One region of the Streptomyces sp. NPDC104367 genome, then DNA from elsewhere that is predicted to be linked to it. Evidence: riboswitches for the same ligand, from Rfam matches in the RefSeq annotation. Region 1 holds a riboswitch; the other holds the start of a gene.

Region 1 (4,193 bases):
CCCACGGCCCCCGGCGAGGGCACGGTGCCGTCCGCCGCCGACCGCCACTGGCTGCGGCTCGCCTGCGAACTGGCGGCCGACTGCCCGCCCTCCCGGACCGCCTTCAGCGTCGGCGCGGTGGTGGTCGCGGCCGACGGCACGGAGCTGGCCCGCGGCCACTCCCGCGAGGCCGGCGACCCCGTGGCGCACGCCGAGGAGGCGGCCCTGGCCGAGATCCCCCCGGCCGACCCCCGCCTCGCCGACGCCACCGTCTACACCAGCCTCGAACCCTGCACCCACCGCGCCTCCCGCCCCCACCCCTGCGCCGAGCTGATCCTGCGGGCGGGCGTACGGCGCGTGGTCACGGCGTGGCGCGAGCCGGACACCTTCGTGGCGGCGGCCGACGGCACGGGCATGCTGCGCGAGCGGGGCGTACGGGTGCTGCTGCTGGAGGAGTACGAGGCCCTGGCGAAGACCCCGAACGCGCACCTCCTGGGCTGACCCGAGCGCGCACCTCCTGGGCTGACCCGAGCGCGCACCTCCTGGGCTGACCCGAGCGCGCACCTCCTGGGCTGACCCGAGCGCTCTGCCCCTGGGCCGCCCCGAACACCCACGGGGGCCGGTCCGGTCACCCACCGGAGCCGGGTCGGAACACCCGCTGAAGCCGGGGCGCGGGTCCACCGGAGCCGGGGCGCGGGTCCACCGGAGGCGACGCGTGTGACTCACCCTCTCCGGATGGCGTATGCTGGTTTCACCGACGCGGGGTGGAGCAGCTCGGTAGCTCGCTGGGCTCATAACCCAGAGGTCGCAGGTTCAAATCCTGTCCCCGCTACTGAAGACCAGGGCCGGAATCCGAAATCGAGGATTCCGGCCCTGAGTCGTATCCCGGGCGTCCCAGGTGTGTGCCTCCGCGCGGTCCCCTACGTGTCCCTCATCACACTCATCCGCCCGGCCCACACCGCTCGCCCCCATCCCCCCGCTCCGGCAACCCTGGACGGACACACATTCGGACAAACAGGAGTCGCATGGTGGGCGCTGGCAAGGCGCAGCAGGACAGCTCGACAGCAGCCCGTACGCTGGCCCGCCTCCTGCCCACCCTCCTCGTGGTCGCCGGCATCGGCTACGACATCGCCACCCCGAAGGTCTTCACCGCCGTTCCCTTCTTCACCGCCGCCCCGCTGATCGCCGCGCCCCTCTGCTCCCTGCGCACCACCGTCCTCACCGGCGGCGCCGCGCTGGCCGCCACCTACGCCGTGCACGCCCGCTCCGGCGTCCTGCCCGACGCCGACGGCGTCACGGAGATCCTCACCGTGGCCACCGTCTCCGTCCTCGCGGCCGGCATCAACCGGATCGTCCGCATCGGCGACCAGCGCCTCGCCTCCGCCCGCGAGGTCGCCGAGGCCGCCCAGCGGGCCGTGCTCCCGGAGCCGGCCGAGCGGATCGGCGGCTTCGAGATCGCCGCCCGCTACGAGGCGGCCCAGGAGGGCACCTTCATCGGCGGCGACCTGTACGCGGTCCAGGACACCCCCTACGGCGTACGGCTGGTCGTCGGCGACGTCCGCGGCAAGGGCATGGGCGCGGTCGCCGCCGTCGCCGTGGTCATCGGCGCGTTCCGGGAGGCCGCCGAGCAGGAGGCCACCCTGGAGGCGGTGGCGGGGCGCCTGGAGCGGGCGCTCGCCCGTGAGGGCGTCCGGCGCGGCGGAGTCGACGCCCACGAGGGGTTCACCACCGCCGTGCTCGCCGAACTCCCGCACGGCGACGGCACGCTCCGGGTCGTCAACCGCGGCCATCCCCCGCCCCTCCTGCTGGACGGCGACGGCCGGGTGCGCCCGGTGCGCGCCCTGGAGGCCGCGCTGCCGCTCGGGATGGGCGAACTCGGCGCCTGGCCGGACCGCGCGGCGGAGCACGCGTTCCCGAACGGGGCGACGCTGCTGCTGCACACCGACGGCCTCTCCGAGGCGCGGGACGCGCACGGCCGGTTCTACGACCCCGAACGGCGGCTGACGGGCCGTACCTTCGCCGCCCCCGGCGCCCTGGTGGCGCGGCTCGCCACGGAGGTGCGCCGGCACACCGGCGGCGGCATGGCGGACGACATGGCGCTGCTCGCCGTACGGCGACCCTGAGTGAGGTCACGCAGGGTGGCCGGGTGACCGCCCTGCGCATAACATCTGAGTCACCATCAAAACCCGTGAGACTCCTTATCCGAACAGAACCCCAGGTCAACTCGCCCGTTTTTCGCCCGTCGTGGCAGGTAAGTCCATGCTGTGGAACCTTAACGATCAAGGAGAACGGCTTGGAATCTGACAGCTGGGTCTATTAACGTTCGATAACGCAGCGCGGTCGTCCCAGCCGTCACTCGAGACGGCTCCGTGCGCACGCGCCGAATCCCGCAAGGGAACCGGGGAACCACCACCTTGGGGTGAATCACGCGGCTACCGCCGGTACGAAACCGTCGGTATACGCGCGTAGGAGACCTTCCCGCTCCGAACCCGTCAGCTAACCCGGTAGGCGTCGGAAGGAAAGGAGTGCGCCCGCGTGGCGTCCAACCGGCCTGCCCCGACAGCCCCGTTCGTGCCCAGTCAGCGGCAACCAGAGACCTTCGGCTACGGCGGCTACCGCACCGACGAGGGCCCCTGGGAGGAGTGGAACCCCACCGAGGACTCCCTCTCCCCGGCACGCGGCCGGCACCGGGTCGCCAAGCAGCGCGGCGGCGGCGGACTCGCCCGCAGTTCCACGGTTCTCGGCGTCGGCGTCATAGCCGCCGTCGGCGCGGGCGGCATGGCCAGCGCCAACACCGGCAAGCCCCCGGTCTCCATCTCCCTGCCCGACCTGTCCACGGTCAGCTCCCTGCTCGGCGAGGATGGCGGCGGCTCGTCCGTCCAGGCCTCGCTCAGCAGTGTCACCACGACCGCGACCGACGCGGACTCCTCCTCCGACGCCGGCGAGGCGCTGCGCAACCGGATCATCGCCCAGGCCGAGCAGCAGCAGAGCCAGCTCGACACCAGGGCCAGCGCCAAGGCCGTCGCCGCCGCCGACAAGGCGGTCTCCGCCGCGGAGGCCAAGGCGGTGAAGGCGGCCGCCGCCAAGGCCGAGACCGCCAAGGAGAAGGCCGAGGCCGCCGAGAAGCAGAAGGCCGAGCAGGCGCGGCTCGCCGCCCTGGCCAAGCAGTACACGCTGCCGGTCGTCTCGTACACGATCACCGGCACCTTCGGCCAGGCCGGTTCCATGTGGTCCTCCGGGTACCACACGGGCCTCGACTTCGCGGCCCCCACCGGCACCCTGATCAAGGCCGTCCACAGCGGCACGATCACCGAGGCGGGCTGGGCCGGCTCCTACGGCTACCGCACGATCCTGACCCTCGACGACGGCACCGAGCTGTGGTTCTGCCACCAGTCCTCGATCGGCGTGAAGGTCGGCCAGAAGGTCTCCACCGGCGATGTCATCGGGCGCGTCGGCGCCACCGGCAACGTCACCGGCCCGCACCTGCACCTGGAGGTCCACCCCGGCGGCCAGGCCACCGGCATCGACCCCATGACCTGGCTGCGCGGCAAGGGCCTCAACCCCTGACGGCCGGTCCCGGGCATCCCCGGCACCCGGCATCCCCCGCTGTCCCCGATACCTCGGACATCCCAGGTACCCCAGGTGCCTGACATCCCCTGAGCTCCGGCGGCCCTGACGGCATCCCCCCGACGTCGAGGTCGCCGGTCAGGTGCGTCCGCAGGCGGGCGGCAGCCGGACCGTCCGAGGCCTGCCGGACCGTCCGAGGCCTGCCCCGGTCCTCCGCTTTTACGAGAACTTCGTATTGCACGGGATGGGCTGCCTGGCGGGCGATGTTGAACTGAGGCATGACTGCTTCTTCCGCTTCCCCCGTCCTCCGTAAGCTCGGCTCCTCCGACCTGGAGGTCTTCCCGCTCGCCCTCGGCGGCAACGTCTTCGGCTGGACGGCCGACGAGGCCACCTCCTTCGCCGTCCTCGACGCCTACGCGGCCGCGGGCGGCAACTTCGTCGACACCGCCGACGCCTACACGGCCTGGATCGAGGGCAACAAGGGCGGCGAGTCCGAGACGATCATCGGCAGGTGGGTCAAGGCCCGCGGCAACCGCGACGACGTCGTCATCGCGACGAAGGTCAGCCAGCACCCGGAGTACCCGGGGCTGTCCGCCGAGAACATCAAGGCCGCCGCCGACGCGTCCCTGCGCCGCCTGGGCACCGAC
Region 2 (4,193 bases), on a different contig from region 1:
GAGGTACAGCCGCTCCCGCGCGCGCGTGATGCCGACGTACGCGAGACGCCGCTCCTCCTCCAGCTCCTTGGTCTGGCCGAGGGCGCGCATGTGCGGGAAGACGCCGTCCTCCATGCCGGTCAGGAAGACCACCGGGAACTCGAGGCCCTTGGCGGTGTGCAGGGTCATCAGGGTGATGACGCCGTCGCCGTTCTCGTCGTCGTCGGGGATCTGGTCGGAGTCGGCGACCAGGGCCACCCGCTCCAGGAAGGCGGCGAGCCCGGCGGGCTGCTCGCCCTCACCCGTCTCCTGCTCGAACTCCAGCGCGACGGCGGCGAGTTCCTGGAGGTTCTCGATCCGGGTCTCGTCCTGCGGGTCGGTGGAGGCCTGGAGCTCGGCGAGGTAGCCGGTGCGTTCGAGGACGGCTTCGAGGACGGTCGCGGGTCCCGCGCCGGACTCGACGATGGTGCGCAGGTCGTCCATCAGCGTGTTGAACCGCTTGACCGCGTTCGTCGACCGCGCGGCCATGCCGTAGGCCTCGTCCACGCGCTTGAGCGCCTGCGGGAAGCTGATCTTCTCGCGCTGCGAGAGCGCGTCGATCATCGCCTCCGCGCGGTCGCCGATACCGCGCTTGGGCACGTTGAGGATGCGGCGCAGCGGGACCGAGTCCTCCGGGTTGGCCAGCACCCTCAGGTAGGCGAGGACGTCCCGGACCTCCTTGCGCTCGTAGAAGCGGACGCCGCCGACGACCTTGTAGGGCAGGCCGACGCGGATGAAGATCTCCTCGAAGACACGGGACTGCGCGTTGGTCCGGTAGAAGACGGCGACATCGCCCGCCTTGGCCTCGCCCGCGTCCGTCAGACGGTCTATCTCGTCGGCGACGAACTGCGCCTCGTCGTGCTCGGTGTCGGCGACGTAGCCGGTGATCTGCGCGCCCGCGCCCGCGTTGGTCCACAGGTTCTTGGGGCGGCGGGACTCGTTGCGCTCGATGACCGCGTTGGCGGCGGACAGGATCGTCTGCGTGGAGCGGTAGTTCTGCTCCAGCAGGATCGTCGTCGCGTTCGGGTAGTCCTCCTCGAACTGGAGGATGTTGCGGATCGTCGCGCCCCGGAAGGCGTAGATCGACTGGTCGGCGTCACCCACCACACACAGTTCGGCGGGGGGCAGGTCGCCCTCGCCCGGCGGTACGTCGGCGGGATGCCCGCAGGTGCCGACGAGTTCGCGCACGAGCGCGTACTGGGCGTGGTTGGTGTCCTGGTACTCGTCGACCAGGACGTGCCGGAAGCGGCGGCGGTAGTGCTCCGCGACGTCCGGGAAGGCGCGCAGCAGGTTGACCGTCGTCATGATCAGGTCGTCGAAGTCGAGGGCGTTCGCCTCGCGCAGCCGCGACTGGTAGAGGGCGTAGGCCTGGGCGAGGGTCTTCTCGAAGCCGTCGCTCGCCTGGGCGGCGAAGTCCTCCTCGTCGACCAGCTCGTTCTTCAGGTTGCTGATCTTGGCGCTGAACGACTTCGGCGGATAGCGCTTGGGGTCGAGGTCCAGGTCGCGGCAGACCAGGGCCATGAGCCGCTTGGAGTCGGCCGCGTCGTAGATCGAGAAGGAGGAGGTGAAGCCGAGCTTCTTGCTCTCCCTGCGCAGGATCCGCACGCACGCGCTGTGGAACGTCATCACCCACATCGCGTTGGCGCGCGGGCCGACGAGGTGCTCGACGCGCTCCTTCATCTCACCGGCGGCCTTGTTGGTGAAGGTGATCGCGAGGATCTGGCCGGGGTGCACATGGCGCTCGCCGAGCAGGTGGGCGATGCGGTGGGTGAGCACGCGCGTCTTGCCGGAGCCCGCGCCGGCCACGATGAGCAGCGGGGAACCGGCGTGCACGACGGCCGCCCGCTGGTTGTCGTTCAGCCCCTCCAGGAGCGCGGCCGGGTCCAGCGCCGGGCGGGCGGCGCCGTCGCGGTAGTACGCGTCCCGGTCCGGGGGCGCGTCGAACTGCCCGTCGAACAGATCGTCCGGAATCGGCTCCGGTACGTGCTCGTCCTCGGGCGGCGGCGGGGGTTCCTCCTCGTGGCCGCGCGGGGGCTGGAGGCTCGCCAGGAAGCTGTCGTCAAAGAGGCTGCTCATCGCTCTCCGAGTCTAGGGCGCCCCACTGACAACCGGCTCCCACCCCGGAAACTCCACCCCGTCACCCGCCAGAATCACCCCGTCACGGTCGGCGACCAGGCATCCTTCACATCCGCGGGCCGCCCGCCTCGACGCCCGGACCACCGACCCCCTCCGGACAATCGACCCCAAACCATCCCCGATCAACCCATCACCGGGAACCGCAACACCAAGGTCACGAAAATGTATCGGGCATATCGCACATCAACCTTCACACGGACCACGCGAGTTGGCTAGCGTGCCGGGCAGGCCGTACGACACCCACCGGCGAACGTCGCCGGGCCGCACGGCCTCCGCCGAGTCCGGCGCGCCGCCGCGCATCCGGAGCCGGGGACCCACACCGACCTTGGGGTGAATCGGTCCCAACTCCCGGCCGGGAGAAGACCGTAGGGCAACCCTTCCGAACCACCCGCCCGAACCCGACAGCTAACTCGGTAGGCGGATCATGGAAGGAGTCGCCTCCGTTGGCGTCGCACCGCAAGTCACGCCCCTCGGGAACGCGCGTAGCAGGCATACGCACGCCCGCCCTGGCCACCGCCGCCCTCACCTCCGTCGCCCTGCTCTCCCAGACGGCCAACGCCGCGCCCTCGGAGGACGGCAAGCCGAGCCTGGAGGAGGTGGAGAAGAAGGTCAACGCCCTCTACCGGCAGGCCGAGTCGGCAACCGAGGACTACAACGCCGCCAAGGAGAAGACCGGCAAGCAGCGCAAGCAGGTCGACCGGCTCCTCGACGACGTCGCCAAGCGCACGGACCGGCTGAACAAGGCGCGTGAGCAGCTGGGGTCGTTCGCCGCGGCCCAGTACCGCACCGGGGCCAGCGCCCCCGACACCGCGACCTTCCTGCTCGCGGACAGTCCGCAGGACTACTTCGACCAGACCCAGCTGATGAGCCGGCTGACCTCGCGCCAGAAGGACGCGGTCGACGACTACGTCACCCAGCAGACCGCGACCATGAAGAAGCGCCAGGAGGCCACCGAGAGCCTCCAGTCGCTCACCGAGACGCAGGACGACCTCAAGACCGCCAAGACCACCGTCCAGACGAAGCTGGCCGCCGCGCGGAAGCTGCTGTCGCAGCTGAACGCCGAGGAGAAGGCGCGGCTCGCGGAGATCGAGAAGAAGCAGCAGGAGGAGGCGGCGCGCAAGGCGGCGGAGCTCGCCAAGGAGCAGGCTGCGGCCGAGAAGGACACGGCGTCCTCGTCGTCCTCGTCGTCCTCGACCTCGACGTCGAGCAGTTCCTCCTACGCCACGAAGGCCGCCAAGGCGATCGCCTTCGCCCGCGCGCAGATCGGCAAGCCGTACGTCTGGGGCGCCACCGGTCCCGGCTCCTACGACTGCTCCGGCCTCACCCAGGCCGCCTGGAAGGCCGCGGGCGTCACCCTCCCGCGCACCACCTACCTCCAGGTCGACGCCGGCACCACCGTCTCCCTCGCCGACGCCCAGCCCGGCGACCTCGTCTTCTTCTACGACGACGTCAGCCACGTCGGCATCTACATCGGCAACGGCATGATGATCCACGCCCCGAAGCCCGGCGCCTATGTCCGCGAGGAGTCGATCTACTACGGCGGCGAATCAATCATCCACAGCGTGGTCCGCCCGGCCTGAGGGAGGCGCGGGGCCGAGGGGGCGCGGAACACGGGTGCGGAGCGCACAGCGACCACTCCGCGCCCGGCGCCCCACTTCCAGCACACGCCGGGCGCCCGCCTCCGGCCCCCGCGCCCACCGTCCCGCGCGGACACGGGGCCGAGCGCGGGAGCGCGGAACACGGGCACAGGGCGCACAGCGACCGCTCCGCGCCCGGCGCGCACCCTCGCGGCACACCACCGCAGCGCCCGCCCCCACCTCTCGCCCGCGCCCGCCGGCCCGCACGCGCCCCAAGAGCCCCGCCCGCACCCGCCGCCCTCGCACACGCCCCACCTCCGCTCCCCCGCGCTCCCGCTCCACAAGAGCCCCGCGCACCTTCGCCGCTCGCGCCCCGCCTCCTCATCCCTCGCCCGCGCGGTTTTCCGGGGCACGCGCGCGTGGCCTGTTCGTGTGGGGGCCAGGGCTCCCTAGCATCGGCGG

The links. Region 1 has a riboswitch for cyclic di-AMP ahead of ACZ619_RS16660 (M23 family metallopeptidase). Riboswitches for the same ligand answer to the same signal wherever they lie in the genome.
Region 2: another riboswitch for cyclic di-AMP. It lies ahead of ACZ619_RS33600 (C40 family peptidase); the one in region 1 lies ahead of ACZ619_RS16660 (M23 family metallopeptidase).

What each region holds. Positions count from the first base shown of each region.
Region 1 is NZ_JBVJND010000009.1:302,706-306,898, forward strand. It holds gene ACZ619_RS16645 (dihydrofolate reductase family protein) at 1-480, shown strand, start outside; tRNA gene ACZ619_RS16650 (tRNA-Met) at 738-811, shown strand; gene ACZ619_RS16655 (PP2C family protein-serine/threonine phosphatase) at 1,005-2,102, shown strand; cyclic di-AMP (ydaO/yuaA leader) riboswitch at 2,348-2,505, shown strand; gene ACZ619_RS16660 (M23 family metallopeptidase) at 2,515-3,546, shown strand; gene ACZ619_RS16665 (aldo/keto reductase) at 3,825-4,193, shown strand, end outside.
Region 2 is NZ_JBVJND010000028.1:75,273-79,465, reverse strand. It holds gene pcrA (DNA helicase PcrA) at 1-2,094, opposite strand, end outside; cyclic di-AMP (ydaO/yuaA leader) riboswitch at 2,418-2,589, shown strand; gene ACZ619_RS33600 (C40 family peptidase) at 2,598-3,734, shown strand.